4 regions of the Paenibacillus sp. FSL M7-0134 genome follow, and region 2 is predicted to be linked to each of the others. Evidence: a T-box and tRNA genes for the amino acid it is inferred to sense, from the RefSeq annotation. Region 2 holds a T-box; the other regions hold tRNA genes.
What was found. A T-box is a leader RNA that pairs with one kind of tRNA and senses whether it is charged. The one in region 2 lies ahead of argS (arginine--tRNA ligase), so its partner is inferred to be a tRNA-Arg.
Positions count from the first base shown of each region.

Region 1 (4,171 bases), on a different contig from region 2:
ACAGTTCTCGTACCTTGAGCGCCGTTTCTTCGGTGTTATCCTCATGCGCAATGCTTTCCAACTTCCAGTAGGCTTGAATGCGCACGCCGTCGCGGGTGTAGGTTAGCGTATGCCCGGGACGTAGCTCCTTCATGGACGAATAGACGCCGTGTCCGGGGGTACGTGCAGGCCCAATGATAAAAATTTCGGCCAATCCCTCGGCGTCCACTGCTGCTTCTACTGCTGGATGCTGAAGCAGTGCTTTGGGTTCTGAGCCAAATACGAATACTTCTTCGGTTTGGCTATAAAATAACGGCTTCACTCCCAGCCGATCCCGTGCCAGAAATACCTGCTCCCGCTCACTATCCCAGACCGCAAACGCAAAAATGCCGTTTAACCGATCCACACATTCGGGGCCCCATTCGATATAGGATTCGAGCAGCACCTCCGTGTCGCATTGTGTACGGAAAAAATGCCCGCGCTGTTGGAGCTCTTTTTTCAGCTCAGGCGCGTTATATATTTCCCCGTTATATACAATCGTATAAGTGATATCCTCCAGCTGCCGGATCATGGGCTGAGCGCCATTTTCCGGGTCCATTACGCTCAGTCTTCGGTGTCCGAAGGCACACGGGTTGGATATCCAGGTACCCGCAGCATCCGGTCCGCGATCGGAGAGCGTTTGTGTCATATTCAGCAGCAGCTCAGATTGATGCATTAAGTCTCCGTTCCACTGTATGAAACCTGTAATTCCGCACATGTCTGTTCATCCTCTCTTTGTCGTGTTCATCCAGTGTTGGAATGAATCAAAAACTAAATCCCCAGTTCATCAGTATATATGCCGAAAAGAAGCATAAAATGTCTGTCCGTTCCGAAAACTACAGATGGGGAAACCCGTCTACTCGCAAGGAAGGAGGGAGACCATGTACTACATCAAGGATGCCAAAATACGCCGCTTCACTGAACTTGACGGAGTGCGCTGCGCTGAGGTAGAGGTGCGGCCCGGTGCCGCAGATGACCCGGAATTGCTGGTCTATATCACGGCCAAGGATCAGACGGATGGTCAGCATGACTATGACATGGTACGGATCATCCGCAATGACGCCGATCTGGAGCTGGATTGGTACGACAATAATCTGCATTCGGCATTTGAGGAAGTGACAGACAAGGCTTTTACCGACTCTACACACATTACTGCTGGTGAGGAGCGAGAGAAGTTTAAAAAAGAATTGCTCTCCTATGGGCAGCTCAGTACAGAGTTCGCCAAGGAGTTCGGGGCATGAGGATATGGTGTGCTATGCCTCGGCTTTTGTTGATTTGGGCTCCGGCGCCATCGCCGGATCAGCGTGAAAGGAGGGGGAAATCATAGACGGCAAAGCGAAGTATAAGAAAAACAAAGGCAGCAGTTATATTCATAACAATGAGTTCGCGGAAGAAGTATTGGAGAAAAACGTAAGACATGAAGTACGGAAAAGTCCTAAACGCTTTGGGAATAAATAAGCAGCCATTGAACTAAATAGCAACAGCAACTCATCAAAAATGACCCTAAAGAAGCCTCCGTATCCCGCCAAATTTGCGGTATGCAGGAGGCTTCTTTTTGAACTAAGCCGCTTCACGCAGCGTCATAATCCCTTTGTAGATGTTATAAACAAAAACCCCGAGATAGACCACTACGAATAGCAGTACAAACCCGATCACTGAACCTGCATGATTCGCCGTAATAATAAAATACACTAGCGGAATTGCCGCAATAATGGGAAAAATATGCGATAAAATAGCCTTTTTTGCATGTCCCTGAACATATTCGTCCCGTACTGCAATCCACACAATGACAGGCACTAGAAAAGGTGCGAAGAAAATGCTGAAATAACAAAGTGACGACAAAAGACCTCTCACGGATTAACCCCTCCTTTATGCATGGTTCTTTGTACATAATACCCCGTTAGCGTCCAAATGATTCCTTTTGCAGCCAGCTTCCCTATATCATAAAAAAATGCTTTTGACAGTTGCCCGAAATGTGATATAATAATCAATGCGTTGAATACATAAGGTTTTATTGATTACCATCTTGTCCCAGTAGCTCAGCTGGATAGAGCAACGGCCTTCTAAGCCGTCGGTCGGGGGTTCGAATCCCTCCTGGGACGTATAGCAAAAAGCTTCCTACATGTAGGAAGCTTTTTTGTTTTTCAGTGCTGCCAAAGCGCTGCGCTACCTGCGCACATGGTGGATTTTATCCGGTGAAGCTAATGGAGAGGGTATTCCATGTTCATGGAGCTTGAAAAAAGGTATGATGCATTCCAAATTTGATATTATCCATAATAATATTTGCCACATCCTTTGGAGTCATATTTGGTGAATATTCATACCACCATTTAACCGTTGTCATTGCAGATGCTGCAAACAAACGAGTTAATAACTCCTGCTTTTCTGAAAGTTCCTTCTTCGTAATTTCTGTTCCATTGCTATTTTCACGAAGACATTCCCCGGTTCTCCTTTCAAATATGCGTGTCATATCTTCATAGACATATAACTCCATATTTTTATTCCACAATATAAGGTACCAATCTTTATGATCATACATAAATTGGAGTTGTTTTCTTAAAGCATTCAAGGATTCGATGTCATTATTCTCCAGATTAAAAGATGCTAGATTAATATTGTTTGAAAGTTCTTCTAATGTTGATTTTACCAATGATTCTCTTAGCTGATATTTATCTTCATAATATTTGTAGAATGTAGAACGATTAATTCTTGCAGTTGTAGTAATATCTTTTACGGAAATAGATGAAAAGTTTTTTTGACTAATACATTTAGCAAACCCATGTTTTATATTTTCAAGTGTTTTCACAACACGTAAGTCTGTTATCTCATTCAATATGTGTCACACTCCAATTCACTAATTCTACATATTAAAAACAACAAAAGCTATCAGAACTGTTGTTTAAGCAACATTCAGGGTAAGCCTTACTGATATTCTGGATCTTTTTTCTTTATTATAATCTTAATATAAAAGAATATTTGTATAAATGGTATCCATTTTGTTCAATATGAAAAGGAGAATCTTTTATGTCTAACAATCGTTTATGTAAAGTTTTAGGAATTGAAAAACCAATTATTCAAGGACCTATGGCTTGGGTTTCAACAGCACCATTAGTTGCAGCAGTTTCTGAAAGTGGAGGTCTTGGTGTATTAGGAGTAGGATTTGCTCCTTTAGATTTTATTAGGGACCAGATTATTGCTACAAGAAATCTTACGAGTAAACCGTTTGGAATCAATGTAATTATGAACTCTGAATTATTAGATCATGTAACTAAAGTTGCTTCGGAGGAAAAACCACCAGTAATTTATGCAGATACGCTAGTGGGACTTGATTTTGAGTTATCCCGAAAATACTTTTCTATATGGCATGAATTAGGAATAAAAGTAATCGTAAAAGCAAGTACAATTCAAGATGCAATGACTGCGGAGAAAGCGGGGGCTGATGCAGTTATTGTAAAAGGCTGGGAAGGTGGCGGACATACTACTTATGAAGCAACAACGGTTCTTGTTCCACAAGCAGCGAACTGCTTATCTGTACCAGTGATAGCCTCTGGCGGTATTGCAGATGGAAGAGGAATGGCAGCAGCTATCGCTCTTGGTGCTGAAGGCATTGAAATGGGAACCATTTTTATGTGCGCAGAGGAAACAGTAGTACATGCAAATGTAAAAGATGCCATGTTAAAAGCTGGTGACATGGAGACTGTGATAACAGGATATTCTACTGATGAGCCATGCAGACAATTGAAGAACAAGCTTTCAGAGGAAATGACGGAAATTGAAAACAATTACAGCAAAAAAGAAGCAGCAGTAAAACTAAAAGAAGTTGCTGAAAGTTCTTTGAAAAAGGCGATGCTGGAAGGCGACGTTGAAGAGAAGGGCGCTGTTATGGTGGGACAAATAGTACCACTAATAACTGAGATTAAGAGTGTAAAAGATATCATAAATGATGTATTAGAAGGATACCATGAAACAATATCTAAGATGACTAAGTTTGAAGTTTAAAAGTTAATGTCATTATAAACGGCCGTGATCCCAACCGAAATGAGGGAGACGACCGTTTTTTCATACGTCCAGCATGAACAATCTGTTTTATAAATTTATACCGTCGCCTTCTCCTTATGAGCAAAGAATTGAGGTAGATGCTCTTTGTGTGCTT
Region 1 is NZ_JBBOXV010000001.1:1,824,832-1,829,002, forward strand. It holds gene asnB (asparagine synthase (glutamine-hydrolyzing)) at 1-736, opposite strand, end outside; gene NSQ58_RS08185 (hypothetical protein) at 900-1,259, shown strand; gene NSQ58_RS08190 (DUF4870 domain-containing protein) at 1,579-1,872, opposite strand; tRNA gene NSQ58_RS08195 (tRNA-Arg) at 2,047-2,120, shown strand; gene NSQ58_RS08200 (TetR family transcriptional regulator) at 2,243-2,851, opposite strand; gene NSQ58_RS08205 (nitronate monooxygenase) at 3,043-4,017, shown strand; gene NSQ58_RS08210 (6-phospho-beta-glucosidase) at 4,113-4,171, opposite strand, start outside.
Region 1: it has a tRNA-Arg gene. The T-box ahead of argS (arginine--tRNA ligase) is inferred to sense a tRNA for this amino acid. The anticodon was not compared.

Region 2 (4,171 bases):
CGTGAGCGTTTGATCCGGTGCAAATTTATCCTTGGTTATTCCTTGAATAATTCCTTTGTCCTGAAGTGAGTTTACGATCTTCTCCTGTTCAGCTCCCTTTATATCACGAAAAGCAGAGGCCGACGTAGCTACTGCCAATGAGCAGATGACAAGCAGGGCAGCTGTCACGCTTTTGTTCTTTTTCATGAGATACACCTCCATGTTTACTTTGCTTCTACACTTACCGACGCAATAAAAGCATCAAATGTTTCAAATATGCACAAATTGGTTGCAAAACAGTGGAATACCTGCGTTTAGTGTACCCGTCTAACTCTTTTCTGCTCACAATCTTTATACATACCCAAAAGTGCCTGTAACCGATTTATTTTTTACAGTATTCCTTTGGAAGAGCCAGGTCTGGGTAGCAGTCATCCCGCCAGCAAAAACTCGCTCCCCTTTGTTCGCTTTGCTTACATCCGATTCGGTGCTTTCAGACCAAGAAGTTGCAGCGCGCATGCCAGAATATCGGCAGTTTGTTCCGCCAACTGAATACGCCACTGTCCACCATCGACAATCCTTTCCTTGGCGTAAAAACGGTTAAACGCCTGGGCCGTATCCAATGCAAATCTCGCAATTACCGAAGGCTCCAGTTGGCGAACCGCACGTATCAGTTGTCCGTGATAGCGATCCAACTGCTTAAGCAGCGCCCAACCTGTGTCACCCAACATTCCATCCGATACGTCATTCAAATCACGAGAATGGCTATCTTGGACAAGGGCGTTGTCGCTAGAATTGGTATTATCAACATCGACGCGAGCGTGAGCTTTCTCCAGAAGGCTGCGTATGCGCGCATGAGTATACTGCACATAAGGCCCGGTCTCGCCTTCAAAGGTCAGCGCCTCCTCCAACGAAAAATCCACTTCATTCAGCCGGTTGTTTTTTAAATCACCAAAAATAATCGCCCCGATACCAACGTCCTCAGCTACTGCCTGTTGTTCCTGCAAATCGGGGTTCTTCTGAGTAATGATGGCTTGAGCACGCGCTATAGCTTCATCCAGCACCTCCTCCAGTTTGACAACTTTTCCGCGTCTTGTGGACATTTTCTTACCCGCAAACCGCATTAATCCAAACGGCACATGCTCACATTGCTCCGCCCAAGCCTCCCCTGCATGCTTCAGCACCGCAAACACCTGCTGGAAATGCAACTTCTGTTCTCCACCAACGACGTACAGCAACCGATCAGCCTTCATCACTTCATGACGATAAATCGCTGTTGCCAGATCACGTGTCGGATAAATGGTGGTCCCATCCTTTTTTAGAATAAGACACGGAGGTAGTTCTTCATCTTCCAGACGAACCACGAGCGCGCCATCACTTTCCTCCAGCAATCCTTTTGCTCTTAATTGAGCAACAACTGCCTGCATCTTATCATTGTAAAAACTTTCTCCCAGCACACGGTCAAATGTAATGTTCAGACGCTGGTACATACGATCAAATTCACCCAGACTAACTTCAACAAAAAACTCCCATAGTTGTTGAGCCTCAGCATCCCCATGCTCCAAACGTCGGAACCACTCGCGGCCTTCATCCTCCAAAGTCGGATTATGCTCGGCCTCCTGATGAAAACGAACATATAGCTTCAGCGATTCACCAATCGGATCATGTTGTAGCTGCTCCTCATTTCCCCATCTTTTATAGGCCGCAATTTGCTTGCCAAACTGTGTTCCCCAATCCCCAAGATGATTCACACTAATTGGAACATATCCGGTTTCACCAAGAATACGATACAAGGCAGCACCGATAACAGTAGAGCGAAGATGACCGATACCAAACGGTTTGGCAATATTGGGCGAGGACATATCAATAACTACCCGCTGTCCGTGCCCGATATTGGGCCTGAGGAAATCGGCCTTGCTCAATTCAGCAAGCATAAGTGGAATATGAACAGATCGATCCAATGTTATATTTACATAGGCACCCGATGCTGAAGCAGTTAAACCTTCTTCATGATTCACTAGCTCCGCCAATTCTAGTGCAATGTGCTGTGGAGACTTTCGAAACTTTTTGGCCAGCACAAAACAGGGAAACGCCACATCTCCCCATTCAGGCTGCGGAGGCACCTCAAATAAAAATAAAATTTCTTTCTCCTCCAAGCCCGTATGGGCCAATATCGCTTGAGCAGCAATCCTCATCAACATGATCTCTCTCCTCTTTTTATAGAATCTAACAAAAAAAGCCCCCGCCTCTTGAAATAATTCAAGAGACGAGAACTTTAATATCCCCGCGGTACCACTCTTCGTAAATCGGTTGTGTAGTTACAGCTAACTTACACAAATCGCGATTTCACTCCAATGACTAATAACGGTGTCTGCCGGGCTGATCTACTAGAAGTTCTGCTCGTTGGATCAACCGTCTCCCGGGTGCGCTTCACATCGGACCTCATACCGGCTTACACCTCTTCCGGCTCGCTGTAATGATACGGCTCCGCTGCTACTCTCCCGTTCCATGACGTTAATTCCAATCATTATACAAACCTATTCAGTAGAAAGCAACCTATTATTTCCTCTTCAGGCACTAGTTCCATATATGTAATTACACTGCCACCAACTGGCGGCACGCCTGAACGCAACGACGGCAGGCTTCTGCACAATGCTTGCAGTGATCATGGGAATGCTTGCTGCATTCAGCAGCACATACCTCACAGGCCTTGGCGCACAGCTCACAGATTTGCTCGGCAAAATCCGTTCCACGCTGCAGCATTTGAGCAGCAAATCCGCATATTTCTGCACATTCCCTACTCACTCGAATACATTCACGCAGCATAGCTAAATCATATTCCTTCAAACTCGCTACGTAACATACATTGCAAGCGTTCATACATTCCAGGCAAGCATCCACGCATTGTTGGTATGAATGATTCATATTACATTACCTCCCAGTTGTTGACCCTGCTGTGTACTATTACCCGCTGACCCTTAAGATTAATCATTTGATGTGCGCGCTTTCAATAAAATAAAAACAAAGTAATCCCGACTTATGTAAGGAAGTGTACTATATTCCAGTGTGCAAGTGCAAGGATATTAATCACATGGATTTTTAGCCCCTGTTTCTGACTTGCATACACTCAGTCATTGCTCTATTGTAAAAAGTGTATGTCTAACCACCGATCAAGGAGTGAGCATTTCAATGAATATGTCTTCTGTAGAGGAGCATCGACAGGAATCCCCGCAACAGGTTAATTGCATGGTCGTGACTGTCTCGGACACCCGCACCGTGGAAACAGATACTGGGGGAAGACTGCTCATGGATCTACTAGAAACCAATGGATATAAGGTTGTTCGATATGTCATCGTCAAAGATGACTACGAAGGTATTCAGCAGTTAGTATCCGAAGCAGCGGCACAGGATGAAATCGAGGCTGTACTTTTGACAGGCGGTACCGGTATTTCTCCACGTGATACTACATATGAAGCCGTCTCCTCTCTACTGGATAAGGAACTACCTGGCTTTGGAGAAATCTTCCGTTATTTAAGCTTTGCTGAGGACATTGGTTCAGCAGCTATCTTAAGCCGGGCTGTAGCTGGCACTGTGGGCCAGACAGCTGTATTTTCTATGCCTGGCTCACGTGGAGCCGTTCGTTTGGCAATGGAACGCATTATTGTCCCTGAGCTACGACATGTGATGAGAGAAATTTATAAATAAGCTCCTATTTCCTACATGCCGCGACACAAAAAGGCACCCATATATTCATGAGGTGCCTCTTCCAACTATTCTTTTTCTTCAACTTCGGGCTGCATATAGCTATCGATCAGCTTTTGCTTCAGCTCCCATACCTTCTCGCTCAGATTTACACGATAAATTTCAGGGTTCAGCTTCCGCAAATATTCTGGCCAAAACAGTTTCAACTGTGAAGTATGGTAGGCACGAATTTCATCCAGCTCAGGAAGCTCATATACCTTCTGTCCATTTATAAAAATAGGCTCAAGCATTGGTACGGCTTCATAATTTTCTACATACTTCTTCATATACGGATGCAAAGGGTTAAACAGCTTCAGGCGCTTACCATTACGCGGACGCTCTTCATCCGGGAAAGAAATATAATCGGCCACAGCTCTCCCTTTTTTCTTATCCACAATGCGATATACATCCTTCTTGCCTGGTGTGGATACTTTTTCTGGGTTACCCGAGATCT
Region 2 is NZ_JBBOXV010000002.1:1,827,955-1,832,125, reverse strand. It holds gene NSQ58_RS24060 (S-layer homology domain-containing protein) at 1-186, opposite strand, end outside; gene argS (arginine--tRNA ligase) at 450-2,177, opposite strand; T-box leader at 2,236-2,494, opposite strand; gene NSQ58_RS24050 (four-helix bundle copper-binding protein) at 2,572-2,901, opposite strand; gene NSQ58_RS24045 (MogA/MoaB family molybdenum cofactor biosynthesis protein) at 3,166-3,681, shown strand; gene NSQ58_RS24040 (nicotinate phosphoribosyltransferase) at 3,747-4,171, opposite strand, start outside.

Region 3 (4,171 bases), on a different contig from region 2:
AATTTTACGAATCAGGAATTCAAGGCACATTTGATATATAAAGAGCGGAAACAATAACCTGTTTCCGCTCTATGATGTTGCTCAATAAGACTGTTCTTATTTAGCCAGTTTTGCGAAGTATTCCAACGTGCGGATCAATTGTGCAGTGTAAGACATTTCATTGTCATACCAAGCTACAGTTTTCACCAGTTGTTTGTCGCCAACAGTCAGAACTTTAGTTTGAGTTGCATCAAACAAAGAACCGAAAGTAAGACCTTTGATGTCGGAAGAAACGATTTGATCTTCAGTGTATCCATAAGTTTCAGGATCGGATGCTTCTTTCATCGCAGCGTTGATTTCTTCAGCAGTTACGTTTTTCTCCAGAACTGTTACCAGCTCAGTCAGGGAACCTGTAGGTACTGGAACACGTTGAGCCGCGCCATCCAATTTACCTTTCAACTCAGGGATAACCAAACCGATTGCTTTAGCAGCACCAGTTGTGTTAGGGATGATGTTTTCAGCTGCTGCACGAGCACGACGGAAGTCACCTTTAGCATGTGGAGCATCCAAAGTGTTTTGGTCGCCAGTGTAAGCATGAATTGTAGTCATCAAACCTTCAACGATACCAAATTTATCTTGCAGTGTTTTAGCCATAGGAGCCAGGCAGTTTGTTGTGCAAGAAGCACCGGAGATTACAGTTTCAGTTCCGTCCAGAATTTCATGGTTTACGTTGTAAACGACAGTTTTCATGTCGCCAGTAGCTGGAGCGGAGATAACAACTTTTTTAGCGCCGCCTTTCAAATGTTTCTCAGCAGCTTCTTTAGTTGTGAAGAAACCTGTACATTCCAGAACGATGTCTACACCCAGGTCTCCCCAAGGCAGTTCTTCAGGGTTGCGGTTAGCCAAAACTTTAACTTCTTTACCGTTTACTTTGAAGAAGCCGTCATGTACTTCTACTTGTCCTTGGAAATTACCTTGTGTTGTATCATATTTCAACAAATGTGCCAACATTTTGGAATCTGTCAAGTCATTGATTGCTACTACTTCAATACCTTCCACGTTTTGAATCCGGCGGAAAGCAAGGCGTCCAATACGTCCGAAACCGTTAATACCAACTTTAACTGTCATGAGTGAGTTCCTCCCAAAGTTCGTTTAGTTTAGTTTTATATATTCAAGACAGACCCGAAAGCCCGTCAAGACAACACTATTCATAAATCCTATATTAATCATTTAAATAACGACTTACAATCTCAACAGCAGCGCCTTCGTCGGTGACTAGAATGTCCTCTTGCCCGAAACGCAGTACCGCATGAATAGCGGCCGCCTTGTTTTTGCCTCCAGCTACACCTAGAACCGTATCGGTACGCCTAATGTCCTCCAATCGGAGTCCAAGCGTCAGCATTCTGTGAACAACGACGCCATCTTCGTTAAAGTAATAACCAAACGATTCGGCTACCGCTCCTTCACTGCTGATCTGGGCAAAGGTTTCGGGATCAAGTTTACGTCTATGTGCCATCGCTATGGCGTTGCCTATCCCGTGAATGATGATACGACTCTCGCGAATCAGGTTCAATATATCCTGAATGTTCGTATCTTCAAGCAAGGAGTTGTAAGCATGATTGCTGAGCAAATCCGGTACATGGAGCAGACGGTATTGAGCGCCTACCTTGCGAGCCATTGTGGAAGCAATTGTGTTGGCCTGCATTTCCATGCTTTCTCCCAAACCCCCGCGTGCCGGTACAAACCACCCACCCTTAAGTGGGCCATTAGAAGGTAGTGCCAGTTGTTCCGCCACGTCGGCAATTGTCGTGCCACCTGTTACAGCGACCACATCCTCGTCGTCCATAACACTCAGCAACGCTTTTGCTCCAGCGCGCCCCAGCTCCTGCTTTGTTAACGGAGAAGCATCCGAATCCCCTGGAACGACAACCACCTTCCTCAAACCATAGGCTTGACGAATCTGGTCCTCCAATTGGGACAGGCCGAACAAGTTGTTCGCAATCGGCTCCAGCTGTTCCAGCAGATCCAGTCCTGCTTTGCTCACCTTCATGCCTACACTCTCAATCTCAATTAGCCCCTGAGCTTTAAGAAGATCGGTTTCGGCGCGCAACACGCGCTCAGTCATGTTCAGTGAAGCTGCCAGTGTTCTGCGTCCAACAACATCGGACAGCATAATCTGATGCAGGATCGTGTACCTTTTTTTCAAAACATCCATGAGGTCGGGCAGAAGCTGCTTCTGTATTTCTAATATCTTTCGCATGCTTTCCACTCCCGCACACTTCTAAGTTCTGTCTCTAATGCTCTATCTCTAACTGGTCTCAAAACGTCCCGGGATAACTTTTTAAGTCCCACGTATATCTTAACCAATATTTGCTCCATATGCAAGTCTATCTGAACCTATATTTCTCAACCATTTATCTGAATATGCGCATTTAATAAAAGCTTGCAATTCACTGCTGTATATCATATAATCATCTTTGTTTCCAATTAGCTGTTTAATTAGTTAGTTGTTTGCATTGAATCAACTATGCGCCCGTGGTCCAACGGATATGACGTAGGCCTCCGGAGCCTGAGATCGAGGTTCGATTCCTCGCGGGCGCGCCATTTTAAATGAACGCTTAGATGCTTCTATATAATGTTTTAACCAATAAGAGCGCTGAGGGCTCTTTTTTTTAATCATTAGTTTGACTTTCTTTGACTTTTTGTTTGAAATTGTTTATCATGTGGTTATTACGGTAACAGTTTATAAATAAGGGACGTGTAATCGGCATGTCCACCAAATCCACTAACGATATTTAAGGGAGGTTTTTTGACGTGAGCTATGTTCCTATGGTAGTAGAACAAAGTAACCGCGGCGAACGCGCCTATGACATTTATTCCAGACTGTTAAAGGATCGCATTATTTTGTTAGGCTCGGACGTCAATGACGTTGTAGCCAACTCTATAATTGCGCAAATGCTGTTTTTGGCTGCCGAAGATCCTGAAAAAGATATTCACTTGTATATTAACAGCCCTGGCGGTTCCATTACAGCTGGTATGGCCATTTTCGATACGATGCAATACATTAAACCTGACGTATCTACGATTTGCGTAGGTATGGCGGCTTCCATGGGCGCGTTTTTGCTGAATGCAGGCGCCAAAGGTAAACGTTTCGCTTTGCCAAACAGTGAAATTATGATTCACCAACCCCTGGGTGGTGCACAAGGTCAGGCAACGGATATCGAAATCCGCGCACGCCGCATTCTGAAAATGCGTGATAAACTGAACCGCATTCTCGCAGATCGCACAGGCCAACCACTGGAGCGCATTGAAAAAGATACAGACCGTGACTACTTCATGTCTGCTGATGATGCCAAGGAATACGGTATTATTGATAAAGTGCTAACTAGCTCCTCTCCAGAAGGTGTATAAGAGAAGAAATTTACCTCTTTCGATAACTGGTAAATGAAAAAGCTGCTCCGGATGTCCTTATCCGGTAGGCAGCTTTTTTGCTTTATTGTTTTTTAGGTTATAGACAATTGGACTTATTTATTTCTACTATTCATTCTGTCCCGCAAAAGGCTTTCCACCTTGAGGCAGCAGTTGACCGAACGAGTAGGTGAACTCAGGAATTCCATACGCGTATGGCGCATAATCATACAAATCAAACACGATTGTTACTCCACTGTTCGTCACATAAAAATTCTGATCTGCCGCCAGCTCTTTAAATTTGCCGAATCCTTCGCCAGCCTGAAGTGCATCGATTTTTTTCTTCAAATCAGCATTGAGGAACTTTTTGTAGTTCGGATTTGCCTTCAATACGTCAGACAATTGCTGCAGTTTACCATCAGCTAGCGAAAACGTATATCCTTTACGTGCCGTCATGCCATGTGCGCCACCCGTATACGAGTAGTCCTGCATAATCACACTCAGAATACCATCTTTGTTATAGGCAATCGCAAAATCATTTCCAAACTCATACGGTCTTTCTGTTGTAGCCTCTCCCTCAGCCATCATCTTTTTGCCTGCTGCCAATATACCTTCTGCATGCTTTTTAAGCACATTGTTAATGGCCTGTTGAGCCTCAGAATTCAGCTGGCTACCGCTGATTTGCGGGTACTTAATCTTGTAGGACACCTTCGCACTACTCGAAGCTGGAAGTGTTTGAGACGCAATTGTAATCGGATTTAGCTGGCTTTTACTCAGCGTTACT
Region 3 is NZ_JBBOXV010000001.1:1,326,431-1,330,601, reverse strand. It holds gene gap (type I glyceraldehyde-3-phosphate dehydrogenase) at 97-1,107, opposite strand; gene NSQ58_RS05855 (sugar-binding transcriptional regulator) at 1,202-2,239, opposite strand; tRNA gene NSQ58_RS05850 (tRNA-Arg) at 2,509-2,583, shown strand; gene clpP (ATP-dependent Clp endopeptidase proteolytic subunit ClpP) at 2,794-3,390, shown strand; gene NSQ58_RS05840 (PdaC/SigV domain-containing protein) at 3,517-4,171, opposite strand, start outside.
Region 3: it has a tRNA-Arg gene. The T-box ahead of argS (arginine--tRNA ligase) is inferred to sense a tRNA for this amino acid. The anticodon was not compared.

Region 4 (4,171 bases), on a different contig from region 2:
TCTCTCCGAGACGAGGAAGTAATCAATCCGCCAGCCGATATTCCTTTCTCTCACCTTTAGCATGTAGGACCACCAGGAATAAACATCCGTCCGGTCAGGATAAAAGTATCTGAAGGTATCTATAAATCCGGCGTCTAGCAGCTGTGACATGCGTTCCCGTTCCTCAGGCGTAAATCCGGCATTTCCGTAGTTAGCTTTGGCATTTTTGAGGTCGATCTCCTGATGAGCTACGTTCAAGTCTCCACAAACGATGACAGGCTTCAAAGCATCCAGTTGTTGCAGGTAGCTGCGAAAACGGTCTTCCCATTCCAGTCTGTAGGGCAGTCGGGATAAGTCCCGTTTGGTATTTGGTGTGTACACATTGACGAGATAAAATTTTTCGAATTCCAAAGTAATGGTTCGGCCCTCCGGTTCTTCATTTTCTTCAAGTCCATAATGCACAGAGAGCGGCTTGATTTTGGTGAAAATAGCCGTGCCGGAATATCCTTTTTTCTCAGCATAATTCCAGTATTGTGTGTATTCCTCCATGTTCTCCATGAGGATTTGACCTTCTTGAAGCTTCGTTTCCTGTACGCAAAAAATATCGGCATTTGTTTCTTTTAGATAAGTATAAAACCCTTTGGTCACACAGGCTCTTAAGCCATTTACATTCCAAGATATTAATTTCATTTGATTAATCTCCTTGCTAATTCACGCGGTCAAGCGATGTGATTTGTATATCCTTTGTTGACATAAGTTTATAAATGTCTTCTATCTGGACTTCATAGGTCTTTTCATCAAAATGGTCCTGACCAAACATATAATCGTTTATTTCTATTGCCTTAAGGTTTTGTTTGGTATTCATAGTCGAAGGGAAGTATTCGATATCTAATGAGGCTTTATTTCCGGCCAACACTGTCTTGAGAACTTTCGCGGTTTGTAATACTCGTTCTTTTTCCAAGGGCAATCCTGAGTCAGTTAGATCCTCGAATACAATTATACGAATATACTGATCGCCGAACGCTTTGGGATTCAGTTTAAAATCGTCGTATTCTTTGATCATTTTATCCGTGTTACCTCTCCCAAAGGGCGTTAAGATAATTTTCTCTAAATGGGACATCCTCATAAGGACGCTTAGTCATGTTAAAGAGGACGGAAGGATGACGATTAGAGATCACCTCCATGGTATATTCAGTAGAGGGAATACTATGATAGCTAATATTTTGAATTTGAAAGTCCTCTCCATATTTCTGCTCCAGATATTGCTCTGATTCTGCGGCTACGTTGCGTTTATTTTCACCTGTTTGTGTAAAAGGCTCGATAATATCTACGTATTTCATTGTGACTGCAAGAAGTAGAAGTGTAGCTCCCAAAGCGAGACTGAGTAAAGTGCGCCATTTGGATGGCAAGGATACACCTGTCGGTGCTCTCTCCGCATGGTGTGGAATTTGAAAAGATCGTACTGTAAAAACAATGCCTAAAATGTGAAAAAAAATGGCCAACGGTCCCGAGATAATAAGCAGGTATCCGAGTGAAAACATTGTAAAATAGATCAGAATTCCCTGTGTGATGATAAGAGCCGCTCCTCCAATCATATAGGAAGGAATGGCGAGATAAAACATACCCAATCCAGTACCTAATATAGAAAGCAAAGTGGCAAGAAAACGATGAATTTCCCGCGACTTTTGGAGGTTATTCGTAATCAAGGGAGTCAGTCTACCTCCTTTACTTAAAAATGGTGCAACATGATAGATGATAGCAATTTCTGCGTTTTTTTGAAAGAGTAGAGACTTGAAACCAGCGCCTAAAGTAGCGTTGGGCAGACTACTCTTTCTACATTATTTATAATGAAAAAAAGCTCCCTTGCGGAAGCTTTTTTTGGTGTAATATATCAGGAGAGAACTCTCCTATGGTCGACTGCGAAGTATAGGCTAACGATGCCGATGGCCCGACGTTCCCCCGTGGTTTATCTCATGAGAACAAAAAAAGCCTCCATTATGGAAGCTTCTTGTTATGACGTCCCAGGAGGGATTCGAACCCCCGACCGACGGCTTAGAAGGCCGTTGCTCTATCCAGCTGAGCTACTGGGACATAAAATTCAAGCGAATATTAATATATCATATGGATAAAAGAAATTCAAGTCTTATTTTGCATATATCGCTTATTTAAGCTTTATACAGCATAAATTCTGAGTAGACGTAGTTTTTTTTGCCTTATAAAAGGGTATGTTAGAATACAGGTGAATATGTGTAAGACGAGTGGTTGGACTTCGGCTACTGTTTCTCATATAATCTACAAATACTTGAGCTTGCGAAGGAGAGGGGGTGCCTTGAATAAAGGACTCCAAGGTGACGACAAAAGAAAATAATATTGTATTGTTTCCGAAGACACTGGACTATTATCAAATTCAACTTACTGTGATGCTTGAAAACGAACGTTACGGAGAGGCGATGGCGATGCTGCGTTTTTTAATGCAGTGTCAGGGACAGGAGCAGAAGCAGTACGATGAATGGAACGCTCTATTACAATGGCTGGAAGCTGCATTTCCACAGTACGCTGACAGTGGGGCGGTAACGGACGCTGTGGAAGAAGAAGTCAGTGAAGTAGAGTTAGCTCGCCGTCATGCACGCTTTAAGCAGGAGCAGGATGCAGGCTACGGCAACAAGCTATTGCGGATGGCTATGGATGAACCCTTATCCGAACAGACGATTTTAGCATTGGAGCAGTTGTCCTATCTGGAACTCCCAGAAATCGACGATGCCTTGCTTCGCTGGATTACGGAACGGGAAATCCATCCTTTACTTCAATTCCGTGTTCTACAGACCATGCGACGACGCGGAACGGAAGGGACGATAGAAATCAGACGGGGTGATGAACAAGCGGAAATCGACATTGAAACGGTTCCGTTACAGCCAGGTGATTTTCCAGAGTCGATTATGCGTATTTTGGAACGGGTGGCCGATCAGACTGAGGTGCACGAGCCTACACTATTCTATTTTGCACAGGAGCTGTGGTCACAGTTTGTGATGGCAGTATACGGTACGAAAGATTATAGATCAATGTTGGTGGAAGAGGACGGAATGCCGGATATTTGGGCTGCAGCACTCCACCAGACAGTTTCGGAAAGTTTGAACGGAAATAATAATGAGGAAGAAACCCGTGCTATATATGGCATTACAGATGCGTTGCGTTTCCGTTTTGAGCAGGCGTATCGCTCGATGCGACTATTCGTAGCGGCGGGAATGAACACTCCTTAATGACCGGAAACGTTTACCTGTGAAGCATTCAAAGGGCTGCTCTTGAAAAAGACAGTAATGTTAGATATACTATAGTGGTTATTTTGTGTGCGTTGATTGTAATGAAAACTAAGTGAAGATTTTGTTGGAGGGGAAAGCATAAAATGAAAGCAACTTGGGAGAAAATAGAGAAGAACCTTGGGGTTCTTGAAGTTGAGGTTGACGCGGATCGTGTAGCCGCTGCACTCGACAAAGCTTTTAATAAAGTGGCAAAACAAGTAAGTGTACCAGGATTCCGTAAAGGTAAAGTACCACGTCCTATCTTTGAAAAACGCTATGGTATTGAAAGTCTGTACCAGGATGCAATTGACATCCTGTTGCCAGAAGCTTACAGCCAAGCTGTAGAGCAAACGGACATCTTCCCGGTTGACAGCCCTGACGTTGAAATTGATCAATTTGCTAAAGGCGAATCTTTCAAGTTCAAAGCGAAGGTTACTGTTAAACCTGAAGTGACTTTGGGCGATTACAAAGGCGTAGAAGTGCCTGTAAGCAAACTCGAAGTAAGCGACGAAGAATTGGCTCAAGAACTGGAGCGCCTGCAACAACGTCATGCTGAATTGGTTGTCGTTGATGAAGATGCTGCTCAATCCGGTGATACAGCTATTATTGACTTCGACGGTTCCGTGGACGGTGTGCCGTTCGAAGGCGGACAAGCTGAGAAGTATTCTTTGGAACTGGGCTCTAACACATTTATCCCTGGTTTTGAAGAGCAAGTGGTTGGTTTGCACACTGGCGATTCCAAGGACGTTGAAGTAACGTTCCCTGAGAACTACCATTCTGCTGACCTCGCTGGCAAACAAGCGGTATTCAAAGTGAAAGTTCACGAACTGAAACGCAAAGTTCTTCCTGAACTGGACGATGAATTTGCTAAAGATGTAAGCGAATTTGACACACTG
Region 4 is NZ_JBBOXV010000001.1:1,888,514-1,892,684, forward strand. It holds gene NSQ58_RS08440 (exodeoxyribonuclease III) at 1-669, opposite strand, end outside; gene NSQ58_RS08445 (hypothetical protein) at 686-1,042, opposite strand; gene NSQ58_RS08450 (hypothetical protein) at 1,053-1,685, opposite strand; tRNA gene NSQ58_RS08455 (tRNA-Arg) at 1,997-2,070, opposite strand; gene NSQ58_RS08460 (hypothetical protein) at 2,328-3,236, shown strand; gene tig (trigger factor) at 3,380-4,171, shown strand, end outside.
Region 4: it has a tRNA-Arg gene. The T-box ahead of argS (arginine--tRNA ligase) is inferred to sense a tRNA for this amino acid. The anticodon was not compared.